DNA from 4 places in the Streptomyces sp. AM25 genome. Region 2 is predicted to be linked to each of the others. Evidence: riboswitches for the same ligand, from Rfam matches in the RefSeq annotation. Region 2 holds a riboswitch; each other region holds the start of a gene.
What was found. Region 2 has a riboswitch for cobalamin ahead of cobN (cobaltochelatase subunit CobN). Riboswitches for the same ligand answer to the same signal wherever they lie in the genome.

Region 1 (5,248 bases), on a different contig from region 2:
TACACGTACTCCTCCGGGCTGCGGGCGCCCGCCCTCATCGCGTTCGTCAAGGACGCGCTGATCTACATCGTCATCGCCGTCGCCATCATCTACATTCCCCTCAAGCTCGGCGGATTCGGCGAGATCTTCAGCAAGTCCGGCCACGCATTCGCCGCGGTCAACCCCGCCACCGGCCAGCCGCGCGGCTCGCTCGTCACGGGGCCGCAGGCGCAGTGGGCGTACGCGACGCTCGCGCTCGGTTCGGCGATGGCGCTGTTCCTGTACCCGCACTCGGTGACGGCCGTCCTCTCCAGCAAGAACCGCAACGTCATCCGGCGCAACACCACCATTCTGCCGCTGTATTCGCTGATGCTCGGGCTGCTGGCCATGCTCGGATTCATGGCCGTCGCCGCCGGAATCAAGGTGCAGAACGGGCAGTTGGCGATTCCGCAGCTCTTCGCGGACATGTTCCCGGACTGGTTCACGGGGGTCGCCTTCGCGGCCATCGGTATCGGGGCACTGGTCCCCGCCGCCATCATGTCGATCGCAGCCGCGAATCTCTTCACGCGCAATATCTACAAGGACTTCATCCGGCCGGACGCCTCGCCCGAGCACGAGGCCAAGGTCTCCAAACTCGCCTCACTGCTGGTGAAGGTCGGGGCGCTGGTCTTCGTGCTCACCATGGACAAGACGGTCGCCATCAACTTCCAGCTGCTGGGCGGCATCTGGATTCTCCAGACGGTTCCCGCGCTCGTCGGCGGCCTCTTCACGCGGTGGCCGCACCGCTGGGCGCTGCTCGCGGGGTGGGCCGTCGGGATGGGGTACGGGACGTGGCGGGCGTACGAGACACCGAGCGCCACGCAGGATCACTTCGGCAACACCAACCTGATTCCGTTCATCGGGGAGAAGGGGTACATCGGCCTGACGGCCTTCGTGCTGAACGTGCTCGTGGTCGTCGTCCTGACCTTCGTCCTCAAGGCGGTCGGGGCACCGGACGGCGTCGACCGGACGTCGGCGTCGGACTACACGGCCGACGCAGCCGACCCGGGCGTCAGCCCGGACCTGCCGCCGGCCACGGCAGGAGCGGCAGGTCCGGGCGGGCACTGAGTCCGCTCCGCCGGCGCACGGCTTGAACCTCACGTCGTGTGAGGACGCATGGTTGCTCCATGACCACGACCTGGAAAGTGGGTCCGCTCGCCGAGGCCAGCGGACTCACCGTGCGCACCTTGCACCACTGGGACAACATCGGACTGCTCAGCCCCTCCCAGCGCACCGCCGGCGGGCACCGGGAGTACACGGAGGACGATCTCGTCCGCGTCCGGCTGTACCAGGTGCTGGCCCTGCGCAGGCTGGGGCTGAGTCTGGAGAGCATCGCCGTCTGTCTCGACACCGGCGTCGACCCCGCGCGGCTCGTGCGGGACCACCTCGCGACGGTCGAGGCGTCGCTCACCGCGCTCGGTTCCCTGCAGCAGCGGCTCGCGCAGCTCGGCGACGCCCTCGACGCCGGACGCGCGCCGAGCACCGGCGTGCTGTGGGACGCGCTGTGCGCGATCGGCGGTACGGGGCCCGGGGGCGAGCGCACGCTGCGCCGACATCTGGACGACGAGCAGATGCAGGTGCTGGAGGCGCGGGCCGCGGCGCTCGGGCCCGCGATGCACTACCTCCTGGAGATCGAGTGGCCCGAGCTGTACCGGAGGGCGGAGCGGCTCCGCGCCGACGGGGTTCCGCCCGCCGACCGGAGGGTCCGGCGGCTGGTGGCCCGCATGGCCGAGTTGAGCACCCTGTTCGGCGGCGGCGATGCGGGGATCGGCGCCGGTGTGCGGGCGGCCTGGTACGAGGACCCGGCGGCCATGTCGGGTGATCCGGCTGCCGCCGCCTCTGCGGACGAATGGCACGCGCTCGCCGACTACTTGGACCTCGCCCGCCGCAGCACCGAGGAGCAGACCCGGTCATGAACCGTCCCGCCCGGACCCGTATCGCCCTGCTGTCCACGGTCCCCACCCTGCTGACCGTTCCGTTCCTCTGCCTCCTCGCTGCACTGGGCATCGCTCCGTGGAGCCTCCTCCTCTCCGTGCCGGTCGCCCTCGCCGTGCACGCGGCCGTTACGTTCGTCCGTCTGCGTCCGGCACGCAGCGGGACGTGACCGGCCGGAGGCCACTCGCGCCGCGCCGCACCGGCCTGACGACACCCGGATCACGCGATCACGCGAACGCGGGCATGATCCGCTCGTGGATGAGCCGCAATTGGGCAGGGACGTCGGCAACGTCCGGAAGGTCGCGGCCCGTGAAGGCCTTGACCAGTGTCCGGTCCGTCACAGCGCAGATCATGTGGTTCACGCCTGCCGGGGCGATCTGCGTACGGATCTTCTCCAGGCACTCCTCGGGCGTGCCCGCGATGGACAGCCGGTCGGCTGCCGCGGGCGGGGTGAGCTGGATGCCGCGGGCCAGGTCGCCCGCAGCGATCGCCTCGATCACGGGCTTGAGGGCGCTGGGGTCGACGCCGTTGCGGTGCAGCAGTTCCTCCGGCATGGAGGACGCGTAGATGCCGACCATGCTGCGCGCGGCCTCCTTGGCCTGCGCGGAGTCGGGGCCCGTGGCGAAGACGACCCAGGCGCCGATGTCGAGCGAGGTCCAGTCCTTGCCGGCGCGTTCGGCACCGGCCCTGATGTGCCGGACGGCGTACTCGCATGCCTCACGGCTGTAGCCGAGCGCGTGGTGGCAGCCGTCGGAGAGTTCGCCTGCCGCCTCGAACGACTTCGGGCCGCGCATGGCCCCGAGCTTGACCGGCACTCTGGCCTGGACGGGGCGGGCGAAGGTGAACAGCCCGTCGTAGGAGTGGAAGTCGCCCCGGTACGTGATGCTGCCGTGGTCGAGGAGCGTACGGACGACGTGGTGGGCCTCCTTGACCCGCGACAGCGGGCGGTTGCCGGCCGATGCGATGCCGTGCTGGGCGAGCAGTCCGAAGTTGCCGCTGGACAGCACGACTTCGGCGCGGCCGCCGGACAGTTCGTCCAGGGTTGCCACTGCCTGGGCGATCAGGGCGGGTTCGCGCAGCAGGACCGGGGAGACGCTGGGCCCGAGGCGCAGGGCACGCGTCCGGCCGGCAGCGACGGCGAACAGCTGCCACAGGTCCTTGTGCCAGGTCTCGTCGGCGGCGTAGCAGGCGTGGAAGCCGAGTTCGTCGGCGAGACGGATGGCAGCCAGCGACTCGTGGACCGGGTAGTCGGGGAGCATTGCGTAGCTGAACCTCATGGGTGGCACCCTGCATCGGGCTGCGGGGCATGACAAGGCCCCACGCCGGTCCCCATCGCCCTCGGGCGGTCCCCGGCTGTTTCCGGCCCTCCTGAGGCCCTCCTGGGTCCACCGTGAGGCCCCTCCCGAAGCCCCCTGAACCCCCCTCACCGCGCCGCCACCGCACCTCCGCAACGGTTCCCAACGCCCCCGTCCGTTAGCACATTCCGCAACCGCTCGACGACGCGCCGACACAACATGTGGGGGCGCTCCCGACCCCCGGCACTAGATGTATGCTCGTCCTCGCTGTCGTCGCAGGGGAATCCGGTGGAAATCCGGAACTGTCCCGCAACGGTGAATGTATGCGCATATGCGCTCCACAAGTCCGAGGACCTGCCGTCAGCGCGCCCACGTCCGAGCCGTCCCAGGGCCCGGCATGGGTGACGAACACGTCCGGGCCTCGCGGGTTGGGCCGATGGGCGCTGTCCGGCATGCCCCGAAGAAGTGTGCCGGTACGCGATCCGTCGAGCGCCTCCCGAGCGGCCCCAGCCGACCAGCCGAGCGAGGGAGAGCCACACGTGACCATCGCGCCCGCCGATCCGGTCTCAGCAGCCACTGCGGAGGAGACCGGAGGTCCCGGGACCGCGCTGCTGCGCACCCTGACCGATCTCACCGCCGATCTGCCCGCCACCGACCCCGGCAAGGTCGCCGCCGCCGCGCTGCGCGGCCGGCACCCGGGGTCGGACGAGGCGGAGCTGCGGTCCCTGGCCACCGAGGCCGCCGCGGGGCTGATCGCCGAGGAGCCGGAGTACTCGCGGCTCGCGGCGCGGCTGCTCACCCTCGCCATCCGGGAGGAGGCGGCCGGCCAGGGCGCGGTCTCCTTCTCCGCCTCCGTCGCCGTCGGGCACCGTGAGGGCCTGATCGCCGACGAGACCGCCGCGTTCGTGGCCGAGCACGCCGAGCGGCTCGACGCCCTCGTCGAGAACGCCCTCGCCGACGGTGCCGACAACCGGTTCGGGTACTTCGGCCTGCGGACGCTCCACAGCCGCTACCTGCTCCGGCACCCGATCACCCGCAACGTGATCGAGACCCCGCAGCACTTCCTGCTGCGCGTCGCCTGCGGTCTGGCCGAGGACCGCTCCGTCCGGGCCCTGGAGGACGTGGCCGAGCTCTACCGGCTCACCAGCACGCTCTCGTACCTGCCCTCCTCCCCCACGCTGTTCAACTCCGGCACGCGCCACCCGCAGATGTCGTCCTGCTACCTGCTGGACTCGCCGCTGGACGAGCTGGACTCGATCTACGACCGCTACCACCAGGTCGCGCGGCTGTCGAAGCACGCGGGCGGCATCGGGCTCTCCTACTCCCGCATCCGCTCCCGCGGTTCGCTGATCCGCGGCACCAACGGGCACTCCAACGGCATCGTGCCGTTCCTGCGCACCCTCGACGCCTCCGTCGCCGCGGTCAACCAGGGCGGCCGGCGCAAGGGCGCGGCCTGCGTCTACCTGGAGACCTGGCACGCGGACATCGAGGAGTTCCTGGAGCTTCGCGACAACACGGGCGAAGAGGCCCGCCGCACCCACAACCTCAACATCGCGCACTGGATTCCGGACGAGTTCATGCGCCGCGTCGAGGCGGACGCCGACTGGTCGCTGTTCTCCCCGGCGGACACCCCCGACCTGGTCGACCTGTGGGGCGACGAGTTCGACGCCGCGTACCGCACGTACGAGGCCGAGGGCAAGGCCGTCAAGCAGATCCCGGCCCGTGTGCTCTACGCCCGCATGATGCGCACCCTCGCGCAGACCGGCAACGGCTGGATGACGTTCAAGGACGCCTCCAACCGCACCGCCAACCAGACCGCCGAGCCGGGCGCCGTCGTCCACTCGTCCAACCTGTGCACCGAGATCCTCGAGGTCACGAACGACGGCGAGACGGCCGTCTGCAACCTCGGTTCGGTCAACCTCGCCGCGCACCTGGGTGCCGACGGCGGGATGGACTGGGAGAAGCTGGACCGCACGGTCCGCACGGCGGTCACCTTCCTC
Region 2 (5,248 bases):
GCGGGCGGGCTCAAAACGGGTGTGCGCCCCCCAGTACTTCCTGCAGGGAACTGCCGTGCTCGGCCCAGGCCCGCAGCCGTTCGCGGTCGATCCAGTGGACGCCGTACCGGTCGCCCCACTCCCTCGCGTCGCGCGTGAGGCCCCCGTTGGTCACCACGACGGCGACGTCGGCACCGTGCACGGGTGTTGCGGTGCCCTTCGCCTTGCTCCGGCCCGGTGCCGGCGCAGCACCCCGGAGTGCGTCGACTGCAGGCTCGTCGCGGTTGCTCGCGCAGTTCCCCACGCCTCGTAAGGGGCGCGGGGAACTGCGCGACCAGCCGCAACGGACCCGCCAGCTACTCCCCGCCCTCCAGGTCCCCCTCCGTCTCCAGGAACGCCTCCCGCAGACCCGCGAGGGTCTGCGGGTCCGGCTTGGCCCACATCCCCCGGCTCTCCGCCTCCAGCAACCGCTCCGCGATGCCGTGCAGGGCCCAGGGGTTGGCCTCCTGGAGGAAGGCTCGGTTCTCCGGGTCGAGGACGTATGTCTGGGCTAGCTTGTCGTACATCCAGTCGGGGACGACGCCGGTGGTGGCGTCGTAGCCGAACAGGTAGTCCACGGTGGCGGCGAGTTCGAAGGCGCCCTTGTAGCCGTGGCGGCGCATGGCCTCGATCCAGCGGGGGTTGACCACGCGGGCGCGGAAGACGCGGGAGGTCTCCTCGACGAGGGTGCGGGTGCGGACCGTCTCCGGGCGGGTGGAGTCGCCGATGTAGGCCTCGGGGGCGGTGCCCCTGAGCGCCTTGACGGTGGCCACCATGCCGCCGTGGTACTGGAAGTAGTCGTCGGAGTCGGCGATGTCGTGCTCGCGCGTGTCGGTGTTCTTGGCGGCGACCGCGATGCGCTTGTACGCGCTCTCCATCTCCGCGCGGGCCGGGCGGCCTTCGAGGCCGCGGCCGTAGGCGTAGCCGCCCCAGGTCGTGTAGACCTCGGCGAGGTCGGCGTCGGTGCGCCAGTCGCGGCTGTCGATGAGCTGGAGCAGTCCGGCGCCGTAGGTGCCCGGCCGGGAGCCGAAGATCCTTGTGGTGGCGCGGCGTTCGTCGCCGTGCTCGGCGAGGTCGGCCCGGGCGTGGGCGCGGACGAAGTTCTGCCCGTCGGGCTCGTCCAGCGAGGCGGCCAGCCGCACCGCGTCGTCGAGCAGGCCGATGACGTGCGGGAAGGCGTCGCGGAAGAAGCCGCTGATGCGGAGGGTGACGTCGATGCGGGGGCGGCCCAACTCCTCTGGTTCGATGGGCTCCAGGCCCGTCACGCGGCGCGAGGCGTCGTCCCAGACCGGCCGGACGCCCAGCAGGGCGAGGGCCTCGGCGACGTCGTCGCCGGCGGTACGCATGGCGCTCGTCCCCCACAGGGACAGGCCGACCGACGTCGGCCAGTCGCCGTTGTCGGTGCGGTAGCGCTCCACCAGGGAGTCGGCGAGGGCCTGTCCGGTCTCCCAGGCGAGGCGGCTGGGGACGGCCTTGGGGTCGACGGAGTAGAAGTTGCGGCCGGTGGGCAGCACGTTGACCAGGCCGCGCAGGGGGGAGCCGGAGGGGCCTGCGGGAACGAAGCGGCCGTCCAGCGCCCTTACGGCGTTGCCGAGCTCGTCCGTCGTCGCGGCCAGGCGGGGGACGACCTCGCGCGCCGCGAAGTCCAGGACGGCGGCGACCTGTTCGCCGTGCTCGGTGGGCACGGCCGCCGGGTCCCAGCCGGCGGCCTCCATGGCCTCCACCAGGGCGCGGGCCTTCTCCTCCGCCTCGTCCGCCGTCGTCCGCGTCGCCGCGGACTCGTCGAGACCGAGCGCCTCGCGCAGGCCCGGCAGGGCCGCCGTGCCGCCCCAGATCTGGCGGGCGCGCAGGATCGACAGGACCAGGTTCACTCGGTCGGCGCCGGCCGGGGCGTTGCCCAGCACATGCAGGCCGTCGCGGATCTGGGCGTCCTTGACCTCGCACAGCCAGCCGTCGACGTGCAGCAGGAAGTCGTCGAAGCCGTCGTCCCCGGGACGCTCCTCCATGCCGAGGTCGTGGTCGAGCCGGGCGGCCTGGATCAGGGTCCAGATCTGGGCGCGGATGGCCGGGAGCTTGGCCGGGTCCATGGACGAGATCTGGGCGTACTCGTCGAGGAGTTGCTCCAGGCGCGCGATGTCGCCGTAGGACTCGGCGCGGGCCATGGGCGGCACGAGGTGGTCGACGAGCGTGGCGTGGGCGCGGCGCTTGGCCTGGGTGCCCTCGCCCGGGTCGTTGACGAGGAAGGGGTAGACGAGCGGCAGGTCGCCGAGGGCGGCGTCGGGGCCGCAGGCGGCGGACAGGCCGGCGTTCTTGCCGGGCAGCCACTCCAGGTTGCCGTGCTTGCCGAGGTGCACCATCGCGTCGGCGCCGAAGCCGCCGTCCTCGCGGGAGGCCGCGATCCAGCGGTAGGCGGCCAGGTAGTGGTGCGAGGGCGGCAGATCGGGATCGTGGTAGATGGCGATGGGGTTCTCGCCGAAGCCGCGCGGCGGCTGGATGAGGATCAGCAGGTTGCCGCGGCGCAGGGCGGCCAGCACGATGTCGCCCTCGGGGTTGCGGCTGCGGTCGAGGAACATCTCGCCGGGCGCGGGCCCCCAGTGCTCCTCGACGGCCTCGCGCAGTTCGGCCGGGAGCTGGGCGTACCAGCGCTTGTAGTCGGCGGCCGGGATGCGGACGGGGTTGCGGGCGAGCTGTTCCTCGGTGAGCCAGTCCTGGTCGTGGCCGCCGGCCTCGATGAGGGCGTAGATGAGCTCGTCACCGTCGCCGGACGCGAGGCCCGGGACCTCTTCGTCGCCGAAGTCGTAGCCCTCCGCGCGGAGTCGGCGCAGCAGGGCGACGGCGCTGGCGGGGGTGTCGAGGCCGACGGCGTTGCCGATGCGGGAGTGCTTGGTGGGGTAGGCGGAGAGCACGAGGGCGATCCGCTTCTCGGCTGCCGGGATGTGGCGCAGGCGGGCGTGGCGTACGGCGATGCCGGCGACGCGGGCGGCGCGCTCGGGGTCGGCGACGTAGGCGGGCAGGCCGTCCTCGTCGACCTCCTTGAAGGAGAACGGGACGGTGATGATGCGCCCGTCGAACTCCGGCACGGCGACCTGGGTCGCGGAGTCGAGCGGGGAGAGCCCCTCGTCGTTCTCCTCCCACGCGCTGCGCGGGCCGGTGAGGCACAGGGCCTGCAGGATCGGCACGTCCAGGGAGGCGAGCGCACCCGCGTCCCAGGACTCGTCGTCGCCGCCCGCCGAGGCCTCGGCGGGCCGGGTGCCGCCGGCGGCGAGCACGGTGGTGACGACGACGTCGGCAGCGCGCAGGGCGTCGACGAGTTCGGTCTCGGGGGCGCGCAGCGAGGCGACGTACAGCGGCAGCGCCCGGCCGCCCGCGTCCTCGACGGCACCGCAGAGGGCGTCGACGAAGGCGGTGTTGCCGCTCATGTGGTGGGCGCGGTAGTAGAGCACGGCGACGAGCGGGCCGCCGGGGTTGTCCGCGCGCGGGGTGCGCTCGAGCTCGCCCCAGGACGGGGCGGGGGCGGGCGGTTCGAACCCGTGGCCGGTGAGCAGCACGGTGTCGGAGAGGAACCGCGCCAGCTGGTCGAGGTTGGCGGGCCCGCCGTGGGCGAGGTAGGCGTGGGCCTCGGCGGCGATGCCGATGGGCACGGTCGAGTGCTCCATCAGCTGGGCGTCGGGCGCCTGTTCACCGGTGAGGACGACGACGGGCCGCTCCCCCGCGAGCAGCAGGTCCAGCCCTTCCTGCCAGGCGCGGACGCCGCCGAGGAGCCGTACGACGACGAGGTCGGTGTCCTCCAGCAGCACGGGCAGCTCTTCGAGCGCGAGCCGGGCGGGGTTGGCGAGCCGGTACGGGACCGGGCCGCCGGCCGCGCGGGCGCTGAGCAGGTCGGTGTCGGACGTCGACAGGAGAAGGATGCGCATGCTGCGGCTGGCCCTTCCTCGGGGTCCGCGCCCCGGGTGGTCGTGAGGACGGCGGGAGTTCCTGACTCGCCCGGCGTCTCACCGCCGCGCTCACAGTGGCGGGACCGTGCCGGAATCACACCGGCTTCCTCCCCTGTCGCCGTCTCTGGCGTGGTCATACTAGCGGGGGCGGAGGGGCGCCCCGAAGGGGCGCGAGACAGTTTCGATATGCGGCTCCGCCGCGTGGGCGCGACCGGCCTCCACCGACCCGCAGTCGGCCGACGGGCCCGGCAGCACCCCCCACCGTGGGTATGCTCGCCGCCATGCCCGCCCCCACCGACCCCCCTGTCCGCACCGGCGGCGACCGCTGCCCCGGTGCACTCCGACTGCACACCGCGGACGACGGCGCGCTGGCGCGCATCCGGCTGCCGGGCGGCCTCCTGACGGCCCGTCAGGCATCGGTAATGGCCGACCTGGCCGACGAGTTGGGCGACGGACACCTCGACCTCACCTCCCGCGGCAACGTCCAGCTCCGCGCCCTGCCCGCCACCTGCGGCAGTGAACTCGGCAACCGCCTCCGCGAGGCCGGCCTGCTGCCCTCCGAACAGCACGACCGCGTACGGAACGTGGCGGCGTCCCCGCTCTGCGGCCTCGACGGCCCGGCTCCCGCCGACGTCCAGGCCTGGGCCCGCGAACTGGACCGGCTCCTCTGCGCGAACCCGAACATCACTGAGCTTTCCGGACGTTTCCTCTTCGGCCTGGACGACGGCCGCGGCGATATCGCCGCCCTCGTCCCCGATGTGACATTGATCGCAACGGACGACGGACACGCCCTGCTCTCCTACGCGGCGGCCGGCTCCTGCCTGCGCATCCCCGCTGCGCACGCCCCGCGCGCGGCCGTGCTCGCGGCCGAGTGGTTCCTGAGCGAGCGGCGTCGCAACGGCAGCACCGCCTGGCGGGTCGCCGAACTCCCCGCCGGACAGCGGCCGCGCCTGGACGTGTTGGGGCAACAGCTCGCCGCCGAGGGCATCGCCGCCGAGTCGGCCGAGAGGGCTCCGCGGACGGGCACCCCCACGCCCCCCGGACTCGTCCCCGGCCCCGGCGGCCGGACCGCGCTGTCGGTCACGGCCCCGCTCGGCCGTCTGAACACCGGCCAGTGGCGGCTGCTGTGCGCAACGGCCGGTTCCGGCGAGCTGCGCGTGACCCCGTGGCGCGGCATCGTCGTCCCCGGCCTCCCCGCCGACGAGGCCCCCGCCCGCCTGACGGCCCTCGCGGAGGCGGGACTCGTCACCTCCCCCGAATCCGCCTGGCACCGCGCGGGCGCGTGCGCCGGCCGC
Region 3 (5,248 bases), on a different contig from region 2:
GCCCGGACGTGACAACGAGTCTGCTTGCCGGTGCCGATCTTCACGACACGCCGCTGAAATCGAGGATTTGCGCCGGCAGAGCCACCCGCTACCGCCCCGCCGGCAGGTGGATCGTCTTGTGCTCCAGGTACTCCGCGAACCCCTCCGGCCCGAACTCCCGCCCCATTCCGGAGGACTTGTAGCCGCCGAACGGGCCCATCATGTCCAGACTGAAGGTGTTCACGCAGTACGTGCCGGTACGCACCTTGCGCGCCACCTCGATGCCCCGCTCCACGTCCGTCGTCCATACGCTGCCGGACAGGCCGTAGTCCGAGTCGTCGGCGATGGCGACGGCCTCGGCCTCGTCCTCGTAGGGCAGCAGGCAGACGACCGGGCCGAAGATCTCCTCGCGGGCGATGCGCATCGCGTTGTCGACGTCGCCGAAGAGCGTCGGCTCGACGTACCAGCCCTTCTCCCGGCCGGCCGGACGGCCGCCGCCCGCAAGGACCTTGGCGCCCTCCTGCCGGCCGACGGCGATGTAGTCCAGCGAGCGGTCCCGCTGCCGCCGGGTCACCAGCGGGCCGACCGCGGTCGCCGGGTCGAGGGGGTCGCCGACCGGCAGGGCGGAGGCGGCAGCGGCCAGGCGTTCGGCGAGTTCGGCGTAGTGGAGGCGCGGGGCGAGGATGCGCGTCTGGGCCACGCAGGCCTGGCCGTTGTTCATCCAGGCGCTGGGCACGATGCCAGCGACGGCCGCGTCCAGGTCGGCGTCCGGCAGGACGATGGCGGCGGACTTGCCGCCCAGTTCGAGCGTGACGCGGGTCAGGTTGCGCGCGGCGACCTCCATGACCCGCTTGCCCGCCGCGACCGACCCGGTGAAGGCCACCTTGTCGACGCCGGGGTGCCCGACGAGGTACTCGCCGGTCTCCCGCCCGGCGGGGAGGACCGACAGCACGCCCTCCGGCAGCCCGGCCTCGGCGGCGATCTCCGCGAGGAGGTACGCGTCCAGCGGGGTCTCGGGCGACGGCTTGAGGATCACCGAGCAGCCGGCCAGCAGGGCGGGCGCCAGCTTCGTGGCCGCGGTGAACTGCGGCACGTTCCAGGGCACCACGGCCGCCACGACGCCGACCGGCTCGCGCCGCACGAGCAGCGGGCCGAGCGCGCCGGGCCGGCGCTCCTCGTAGGGGAAGCCGCGGGCGACGGAGACGGCGCAGTCCCAGACCATCACCGCGCCGAGCGCCTGCGCGAGGACGCCCCAGGAGTAGGGGGAGCCGTTCTGCGCGGAGATGACGCGGGCGAACTCCTCGTGCCGGGCGGCGATCGCGTCCTTGATACGGGTGACGACGGCGATCCGCTCGTCCGGCGGCAGGCCCGCCCAGACCCCGGAGTCGAAGGCGGTGCGGGCCGCGGCCACGGCCCGGTCCACGTCCGCGGGCGCGGCGTGCGGCACGCGCCCGATAACCTCCTCGGTGTGCGGCGAGACGACGTCGAGCACGGCGTCCGTCGCCGGGGCGGCCATGGTGCCGCCGATGAAGAGCTGTCCGTGCTCGACGATTCCGGTCATCTGTGAGCCCCTTCACGTCCGATGCATCTGACGTTCCATCAGATGGGGATAGCAGCTCCCCGTGGCACGGGCAATGGACGGGCCACGTGTGTGCGGTACGTAACCGCCCCGCCACGCATGCGAGCGTCCGGTTAAGGTGTCCGGGACAACTTCATCCCACCTCGGAACGGGGGAAGCCGGTGCGAATCCGGCGCTGACCCGCAACCGTGAGCAGGGCCCGGACCCTGCGAGCCGGAGCACCCGTACCGAGGCGGAACAGGCTCACCCGTCGAGGTATGCGGGGCCGGGCCGGTGCCCCGCGCTCCGCCGCGGCGGCCGCCGCGCGGCTGCGTACGTCCTCCCGAACAGACGGGTACAGACACGTACAGACACCGAGAGGCACCGACCCCCATGGCCCCCTCCTTCGCCGTCCACGCGCGCCGCGGCGCCACGGCCCTGGCCACCGCCGCCGTGCTGGGCGCCGCCGCAGCGCCCGCGGCCTTCGCCGACGGCTCCCCGTCCCCGGCGGCCCCGGGGCTGTACGGCGCCAAGGACCCCAAGTTCGACGGTGTCTTCCGGCAGTCGCTCGCCTTCGTCGCCCAGCACGCGACGGGCGTCTCCCCGGCCCCCGCGGCCGTGGACTGGCTGGCGGGCCAGCAGTGCTCCGACGGCGGCTTCGCCGGCTTCCGGGCCGACACCGGCAAGGCCTGCGACCCCAAGGCCGGCGAGTTCACGGACGCGACCTCCGCCGCCGTGCAGGGCCTGACCGCCGTGGGCGGCCGGGACGCGGCCGTGCAGAAGGGCCTCGGCTGGCTCAAGGAGCACCAGAACGAGGACGGCGGCTGGGGCATGACCCCCGGCGCCGCCAGCGATGCCAACTCCACCTCCATCGCGGTCGGCGCCTTCGCCGCCGCCGGCCAGGACCCGGCGAAGGCCGCGGCCAAGGGCGGCAGGAGCCCGTACGACGCGCTGCTGTCGTTCCAGCTCGGCTGCGACAAGAAGGAGGACGAGCGCGGCGCGTTCGCCTACATGCCGCAGAAGGGCGAGCTGCAGGCCAACGACCTCGCCTCGACCGCCGCCGCCCTGGCCGCCCTCGGCAAGGGCTTCGGGGCCGGTGCGCCGGAGAAGGGCGACAAGCCCGCCAAGCCGCTGGACTGCGCGGGCGACGACAGCGCGAAGCCCAAGGACGCGGCCGCGGCGGCCGACGCCGTCGCCGGGTACCTGGCCAAGAAGCTGGACGCGAACGGCGGGCAGCTGAAGTCCTCGATGCCGGGCGCCCCGGAGGGCCCCGACTTCGGCGCCACCGCCGACGCCGTCATCGCCCTCGCCGCGGGCGGGCACCGCGAGGCGGCCGGCAAGCCGCTGACGTGGCTGCAGTCCAAGGACAGCAAGACCGCCGAGTGGGCCGCGGGCGACCCGGGCCGGCTCGCCAAGCTGATCCTCGCCGCACACACCGCGGGCGCCGACCCGCGCTCCTTCGGCGGCACGGACCTGGTGCAGCAGCTGGGCGCCACGGGCCCGAAGGCGGAGCAGCCGGCGGCGAAGGAGGAGAAGAAGGACGGCGGCAGCGACTCGAACCGCTGGTGGATCCTCGGCGCCGCCTTCATCGCCAGCGTCGGTGTCGGCATCCTCCTCAGCGGCCGCATGAAGAAGAAGCAGTAATGCGCAAGGTGTGTGCGCTGCTGGCCGCCGGGATGCTCGCCGTGCTCGGCGCGGCGCCCGCGCAGGCGGCCGGCTACCGCTACTGGTCGTTCTGGCAGGCGGCGGACGGCGGCAAGGACTGGACGTACGCCACGCAGGGCCCGGCCACCGCACGCCCCGGCGACGGGGAGACGATCGGCTTCCGCTTCGCCGTCAGCGAGGACTCCGCACAGGCGGCGAAGCCGCGGGGCGCGGCCGACTTCGCGGCGGTGTGCGGATCCACGGCGGCGAAGGACGGCAGCAAGCGGGTGGCCGTCGTCCTCGACTTCGGCACGGCCGCGGACGCCCCCGCGGGCGCCACCCCGCCGGCCGCGCGCAGCGCGTGCGCCCAGGTCGGTTCGGATGCCAGTGCCGGCGAGGCGCTGGCCGCGGTGGCGAAGCCGCTGCGCTACAACTCCTCGGCGCTGCTGTGCGCGATCGCCGGGTACCCGGAGTCGGGCTGCGGCGAGCAGGTGAGCGGCGGAAGCAGGACGTCCGCAGCGCCGGAGAAGAAGAAGGACGACGGCGGACCCTCCGCCGGACTGGTCGCGGGCATCGCGGCCGTGGCCGTCCTCGGCGCAGCCGCCGCCTGGCAGGCCCGCCGCCGGCGCGGGTGAGGAACAGACGGCGCGGATGAGGAACAGCGGCGCACTGCACGCCGGCGCATGGTGGATCTGGGCCCTGGGGCTGGCGGCCGCGGCATCGCGGACGACCAACCCCCTGCTCCTCGGCCTGCTCGTCGGCGTCGCGGGCTATGTGGTGGCGGCCCGGCGGACGGACGCGCCCTGGGCGCGCTCGTACGGGGCGTTCCTCAAGCTCGGGCTGGCCGTCATCGGCATCCGCCTGGTCTTCGCGGTGGTCCTGGGCTCGCCGATCCCCGGTACGCACACGGTGCTCACGCTCCCCGAGGTCCCGCTGCCGGACTGGGCGCGCGGGGTGCGCATCGGGGGGCGGGTGACCGCGGAGGGCCTGGTGTTCTCCCTGTACGACGGGCTGAAGCTGGCCGCCCTGCTGGTCTGCGTCGGGGCGGCGAACGCCCTCGCCAACCCGGCCCGGCTGCTGAAGTCCCTGCCCGGCGCGCTGTACGAGGCCGGGGTGGCGGTCGTGGTCGCGATGACGTTCGCGCCGAACCTGGTCTCGGACGTGGCCCGGCTCCGCGCCGCCCGGCGCCTGCGGGGCCGCCCGGACCGGGGCCCGAAGGCGCTGTTGCAGGTGGGGGTGCCGGTGTTGGAGGGCGCGCTGGAACGGTCGGTGGCCATGGCGGCGGCGATGGACGCGCGCGGCTACGGACGCACGGCCCGAGTGCCGCGCTCCGTACGGCACTTGACGAATGTCCTGACGCTCGGCGGCCTGACCGGAGTGTGCGCCGGCACGTACGGACTGCTGGCGGACGAGGGCGCCGGGTACGGCGTCCCCGTCCTCCTGCTCGGCCTGGCCGCTGCGCTCGGCGGTCTGGTGCTGGGCGGCCGCCGCTCGGTACGGACCCGGTACCGGCCGGACGTGTGGGGACTGCGGGCGTGGCTGGTGTCGGGGTCGGGGGTGGCGGTCGCGGCGCTGATGGCCCTGGCGCCGGAGGGCCCGCTGCACCCGGGCGTCGTCCCGCTGACGGCACCGGTGCTGCCGCTGGGGGCGGCGGGGGCGGTGCTGATCGGGTTGCTGCCTGCGTTCGTCACCCCGCCCGCCCGTCCCGATTCCCGGCGACGTCCTGACGCTTCGAAGGAGGCACCGCAGTGATCCGGTTCGAGAACGTGACCGTCACCTACGACGGCGCCGCCGAGCCCGCCCTCCGCGACGTCGGTCTCACCGTCCCCGAGGGTGAGTTGTGCCTGCTGGTCGGCCCCTCCGGCACCGGCAAGTCCACGCTCCTCGGCACCGTCAGCGGCCTCGTCCCGCACTTCACCGGCGGCACCCTCCGCGGCCGGGTCACCGTCGCGGGACGCGACACCCGCACGCACCGCCCCCGTGAACTCGCCGACGTCGTCGGCACCGTGGGCCAGGACCCGCTCGCGCACTTCGTCACCGACACCGTCGAGGACGAACTCGCCTACG
Region 4 (5,248 bases), on a different contig from region 2:
GTTCGGCCTCCTCGCCGTGGATACACTCGCGGCGGCCCGGACAACGGCCACTGGACATTCTGACTGACGAGGAGTGCCGTCATGGCCGAGGTAAAGCTGGCCGCCACCGTGCGCACCGATTTCGGAAAGGGTGCGTCCCGCCGCATCCGCCGCGACAACAGGGTTCCCGCCGTCGTCTACGGCCACGGCGCCGACCCGAAACACGTGGCGCTGGAAGGCCATGCGCTGTGGATGGCCCTCAAGACGCCGAACGTCCTCATCAACCTCGACATCGAGGGAAAGAAAGAACTGGTCATTCCGAAGGAAGTGCAGCGCGACCCGCTCAAGGGTTTTCTCATCCACGTCGACCTGCTCACCGTGAAGAAGGGCGAGAAGGTCGCCGTCGAGGTCCCGATCCACACCGAGGGCGATCTGGCGCCCGGCGGGAATGTCCTGGAGCACATCCTCAACGCCCTTCCCGTGGAGGCCGAGGCCACGCACATTCCCGAGGGGTTCACCGTCTCCATCGAGGGCCTGGAGGCCGGCCACACGGTGCGCGCCGGGGACATCGGGCTGCCGCGCGGGGTGTCGCTGGCGGTGGAGGAGGACGCCGCGGTCCTGCAGGTCGTCCTCGCCCAGGTCGAGGCGGAGCCGGAGGAGGAGGAAGAAGCCGAGGAGGGCGAGGCGGCGGCACCGGCTGCCGAAGCCGAGGAGGAGGCGGCCGCGGAGGGCTGAGCCCCTCCGCAGTGCGGGGCGGCAGGCACGCCGCCCCGCACCGGGAAAGGCTCCGGGCATGACACACGCCGTCCTGCACGCCCTCTCGCTCACCGGCTCCATGACGTGGGAGATCACCTGGGCGCTGATCCTGGGCTTCGCCCTGTCCGCCGTCGTCCAGGCGGTGGTGCGCCGCTCCGCCGTCGTCTCCGCGCTGGGCGACGACCGCCCCCGCACTCTCGCCCTCGCCGCGGGCCTGGGTGCCGCCTCGTCGTCCTGCTCCTACGCGGCGGTGGCGCTGGCGCGTTCGCTGTTCCGCAAGGGTGCGCATTTCACCGCGGCCATGGCGTTCGAGATCGCCTCGACGAACCTGGTCGTCGAACTCGGCATCATTCTGGCCCTGTTGCTGGGCTGGCCGTTCACGGTGGCCGAATTCACCGGCGGCCCCGTGATGATCGCGGTACTGGCACTGCTCTTCCGCGCATTCCTCCGCGAGAACCTGCTGCGCGGGGCGCGGGAACAGGCGGGGCGGAGCCTGGCGGGCTCGATGGAGGGCCATGCGGCCATGGACATGTCCGTGCAGCGAGAAGGTACTCTCCTGCAACGGCTGCTGTCGCCGGAGGGGTTCACCTCCACCGCGCACGTCTTCGTGATGGAATGGGCGGCCGTTCTGCGGGACCTGGTCATCGGGCTGCTCATCGCGGGCGCCATCGCGGCCTGGGTCCCGGACGCCTTCTGGCGCGCCTTCTTCTTCGAAGGGCATCCGCTGGCGGCCGGATTGTGGGGCCCGGTCATCGGACCGGTGGTGGCGATGGCCTCGTTCGTCTGCTCGATCGGGAACGTGCCGCTGGCGGTGGTGCTGTGGAAGGGGGGCATCAGTTTCGGCGGTGTGGTGTCGTTCATCTTCGCGGACCTGCTGATCCTGCCGATCCTGAACATCTACCGGAAGTACTACGGCGGCAGAATGGCGGCGTTCCTGCTGGCCACGTTCTTCGTGGCGATGGTGACGGCGGGGTACGCGGTGGAGTGGGTGTTCGGCCTGCTGGGCATCGTGCCCGGGCGCGGGGCGGCGAAGGTTCCGATGGCGGGGATCTCCTGGAATTACACGACCTGGCTCAACGTGGCTTTCCTGGGGCTCGCGTCGGTGCTGGTGGTGCGGTTCTTCCGGACGGGCGGGAGGGAGATGCTGCGGATGATGGGCGGCGACCCGGGGGCGTAGGAGGGGGTACGTTCCCCCGGATGCACCGGTGCGGGCCTCTGCACGCGGTGAACGTCCCACGGCCCCGCCCGTGGTGCGCGACGAGGCCACGGGACGCGGCCGTTCAACTCGTCGCAGCCGTCCGGGCTTCGGCGTCCGGCTGCCGCTCTGCAGTCGCCCGGGGCAGCAGCAGGCGCTCCGCGAGGTGCCCGAAGAGCAGCCCGAAGCCGGTCCAGAGGGTGCACTGGATGGCGAGGGCCGCCAGGCGGAACTGCCACAGCACGGTGGCCGGGAAATCCGACGGCACCTCGTTGACATCCGGCAGGAAGGCGTACGCCAGGCCGATTACGAGGACAAAGGCCGCCGAAGCCACCACGGTGGCGTACCAGTTGCCCAGGCGCGGGGCCAGCCTTCTCCCGAGGATGACGGCGGCGATGCCCAGCAGGACGCTGAGCGCCATCATCAGGAAGTACAGCGTGGTCCGTTTCCCGATGGTGTCCGGCTCGCCGACGGACGGCGGGTTGGCCGGGTACTTGAGGAACGGCACCACGTAGACGGCCATCAGGGCCCCGGCGGACACCAGAGCGGCCGTGGCCCGCGGGCCGAACCTGCCGATGCGGCCCAGGGCCACGCAGAACGCCAGGGCGGCGATGCCGCCGATCGCCACGCCGTAGACGAGGACTCCGGTGGCCAGGCCTGCCGTCGACTGCAGGCTCCGGCTGACCAGTTCGTCGCCGTGTTCGTGGGTGTGGGCCTGCTCGAAGGCGATGGCCGCGTCCACGTGCGGCTCGCCCATCAGATACGCCACCACGAGCGCGAGGACCCCGGCGGCGAGCCCGGCGAGCATGCCTCTGACGAGCAACGCCCGTACGGATACGGGATTCACGAGACGTCCCCCTGCCCTCGTCAGTGGCAGGGGAAGCCGAGCAGGTGGCGTCCGTCGTGCACCCACTCGTGCACGCCGGCGCCGGAGAAGACCGAGGTGGCGCCCTGTTCGGCGCCGACGAAGTACAGCAGGATCAGCATCAGGATGCCGAAGAAGACCGCCCACGGGGCAAGGGTCTTCAGGGATATGGGGGTGACCACCGGTGCAGCGGCGGAGTGTGCCATGACGAAACCTCCTGGGGAAACACGCGTCCCGTCTCACGGGTCCGGACGACGAGGTGCGGGTCTGACTCCCTTGCCCTGACCGCGGTTTCGCGGACAATGACCGGATACAGTGGCGCGACCGTGCCGGATTCCCACCGGCTTCCGTTCCCCCGTCGTCATGTCCACGTGACCGTACCGCGTGCTGGCCGGTCTGCCTACGGCGTACGGCATACTCGCGCCCGTCCCTGCCCCGAGTCGGGAGAACCCAGCATGACTGTGCGCGTGATGTTCGTGTCACCGGCGGCCAACCCCGCCCTGCGGAACGCCCGGTTCGACGACGGTGCATCCCTGGACGCCACCGGGCTGCAGCAGGCCCGCGCGGCAGTGGCCGCGCTGCCCGCTGCCGACCGGCACCTGTACGCCCCGGCGGCACGCTGCCGCGAGACGGCCGCCGCTCTCGGCCTGGACGCGGAGCCGGCAACGGACCTGCGCGACCTGGACGTCGGGACGTGGGCGGGCCGGACGCTGGGCGAGGTGGCCGCCTCCGCCCCCCACGACGTGGCCGCCTGGCTGTCGGACCCCGCCGCGGCTCCCCATGGCGGCGAGTCGGCGGCGGCGCTCACCGCGCGGATCGGCGCCTGGCTCGACGGCCGGGGCGGCGAGAGCGGCCGGGTCCTCGCCGTCGCCGAACCCGCCGTGATCCGGGCGGCCGTCGTGCACGCGCTCGGCCTGCCGCCGGCCGTCTTCTGGCGGCTCGACGTCCACCCGCTGTCCCTGACCACCCTCAGCGGCCGCGCCGGGCGCTGGAACCTGCACTGCGGACGGCCCCTGCACCCGGCCTGACCGGCAGCAACAGCCCCCGCGGCGCTCGCCGCAGGGGCTGCCTGTCGCTCCTCACTTCACTTCACGACAACCGTGCCGTGCATGTACGGGTGGAACGTGCAGTAATAGCTGAACGTACCGGCCGAGTTGAACTTGAAGTTGTAGGTACCGCCATTGCGGAGCGTCGGCGAGTTCAGACCGCCCGAGCCGGTCACCGTGTGCGGTGCCGAGTCGTTGTTGGTCCAGGTCACCGTGGTGCCCTTGGTGACGGTGAGCGTCGACGGCGAGTACGCGAAGCCGGCGATCGTCACGTGATTGGCGCCCGCCGCCGGTGCGTTCGCCGTCATGGGGGTCGCAGGTACCGTGGCCATGCCCATGGAGGGGGCCATGACCGGGGCCATCGCGACCATGCCGTGCCGGTGTCCGTGGGCATGTTCACCGTGCCCATGGCCACCACCGCACCACCCGCCCACGGCGGGGACCGCAGCGGCGGTGCCGGCAGCCAACAGCAAGGCAGCAACGCGGCGTCTGCGCTTGCGCGTTGGAGTGTCTGCGGGAGTCATGATGTCGACCCAATCGAAATCTAGTGCGGGTCCACGCGCGTCCCGCAGGATGCGGGTCGCGCATCCAGACACGAACCACGCTACTCCGCATCCCGAGCGCCGCCACTCGGGTGTCGGCGGGTCATTCCGGTCCCTCCCGCCGCACCGCCAGGATCGCCATGTCGTCGTCCCGCGGCCCCCCGGTCCACCGCTCCACGTCGGCGACCAGCGCGTCGACGGCCTCCCCCGGCCCGCCGAACGGGCCGAGCCCCGCCAGGCGCGCCGCCGGGTCGTAGAACACCCCGGCGGTGTCCCTCGCCTCCGTCACCCCGTCCGTCACCAGCAGCAGCGTGTCGCCGGCCCGGAACGTCCAGGAGTCGGGGCCCGGGCGGGGGACGCCCAGCGGGCTCATGCCCAGGGGGAGGCCGACGTCGTGCGGGGCCAGCGGGCGGACCGCGGCGCCGGTGCCAGGGCAGAGGTAGGCGGCCGGGTGGCCGCAGTTGAGGAGGGAGAGCCTGTCGCCGTCCTGGGTGAACTCGCCCAGCAGGGCCGTGATGAAGCCCTCCATGCGCAGTTCCTCGCTGCGGTCCTCGACCTCCCGCAGGATCGCCTGTTCGAGGCGGTCGGCGAGGCCGGCCAGGTCGGGGGCGGTGGCGGCGGCCTCCCGGAAGGCGCCCAGGAGGAGGGCCACCGCGCCGACCGCGCTCATCCCCTTGCCGCGTACGTCCGCGATGAGCACCCGGGTGCCGAACGGCGAGCGCTGCACCGCGTACGCGTCGCCGCCGATCTGCGCCTCGGTCTGGGCGGTGCGGTAGCAGGCGGCGACGGCCAGCGGGCCGATCCGGGACGGCGGGACGGGGAGGACCGCCTGCTGGGCGGCCTCGGCCACCGAGCGCACCACGTC

Region 1: another riboswitch for cobalamin. It lies ahead of ACLHRZ_RS12535 (ribonucleoside-diphosphate reductase subunit alpha); the one in region 2 lies ahead of cobN (cobaltochelatase subunit CobN).
Region 3: another riboswitch for cobalamin. It lies ahead of ACLHRZ_RS13700 (SCO2321 family membrane protein); the one in region 2 lies ahead of cobN (cobaltochelatase subunit CobN).
Region 4: another riboswitch for cobalamin. It lies ahead of ACLHRZ_RS24580 (CbtB domain-containing protein); the one in region 2 lies ahead of cobN (cobaltochelatase subunit CobN).

The regions. Positions count from the first base shown of each region.
Region 1 covers NZ_JBKIWN010000008.1:199,107-204,354, reverse strand. The annotation lists gene mctP (monocarboxylate uptake permease MctP) at 1-1,086, shown strand, start outside; gene ACLHRZ_RS12550 (MerR family transcriptional regulator) at 1,146-1,934, shown strand; gene ACLHRZ_RS12545 (hypothetical protein) at 1,931-2,122, shown strand; gene ACLHRZ_RS12540 (LLM class flavin-dependent oxidoreductase) at 2,181-3,230, opposite strand; cobalamin riboswitch at 3,499-3,624, shown strand; gene ACLHRZ_RS12535 (ribonucleoside-diphosphate reductase subunit alpha) at 3,788-5,248, shown strand, end outside.
Region 2 covers NZ_JBKIWN010000003.1:196,400-201,647, reverse strand. The annotation lists partial or broken gene ACLHRZ_RS04910 (restriction endonuclease) at 11-199, opposite strand; gene cobN (cobaltochelatase subunit CobN) at 336-3,932, opposite strand; cobalamin riboswitch at 3,967-4,091, opposite strand; gene cobG (precorrin-3B synthase) at 4,235-5,248, shown strand, end outside.
Region 3 covers NZ_JBKIWN010000009.1:215,761-221,008, reverse strand. The annotation lists gene ACLHRZ_RS13710 (TetR/AcrR family transcriptional regulator) at 1-12, shown strand, start outside; gene ACLHRZ_RS13705 (aldehyde dehydrogenase) at 89-1,540, opposite strand; cobalamin riboswitch at 1,658-1,804, shown strand; gene ACLHRZ_RS13700 (SCO2321 family membrane protein) at 1,931-3,181, shown strand; gene ACLHRZ_RS13695 (SCO2322 family protein) at 3,181-3,816, shown strand; gene ACLHRZ_RS13690 (CbiQ family ECF transporter T component) at 3,833-4,933, shown strand; gene ACLHRZ_RS13685 (ABC transporter ATP-binding protein) at 4,930-5,248, shown strand, end outside.
Region 4 covers NZ_JBKIWN010000018.1:48,089-53,336, reverse strand. The annotation lists gene ACLHRZ_RS24595 (50S ribosomal protein L25/general stress protein Ctc) at 82-714, shown strand; gene ACLHRZ_RS24590 (permease) at 773-1,912, shown strand; gene ACLHRZ_RS24585 (CbtA family protein) at 2,016-2,777, opposite strand; gene ACLHRZ_RS24580 (CbtB domain-containing protein) at 2,798-3,001, opposite strand; cobalamin riboswitch at 3,003-3,190, opposite strand; gene ACLHRZ_RS24575 (histidine phosphatase family protein) at 3,251-3,823, shown strand; gene ACLHRZ_RS24570 (cupredoxin domain-containing protein) at 3,880-4,212, opposite strand; gene ACLHRZ_RS24565 (PP2C family protein-serine/threonine phosphatase) at 4,487-5,248, opposite strand, start outside.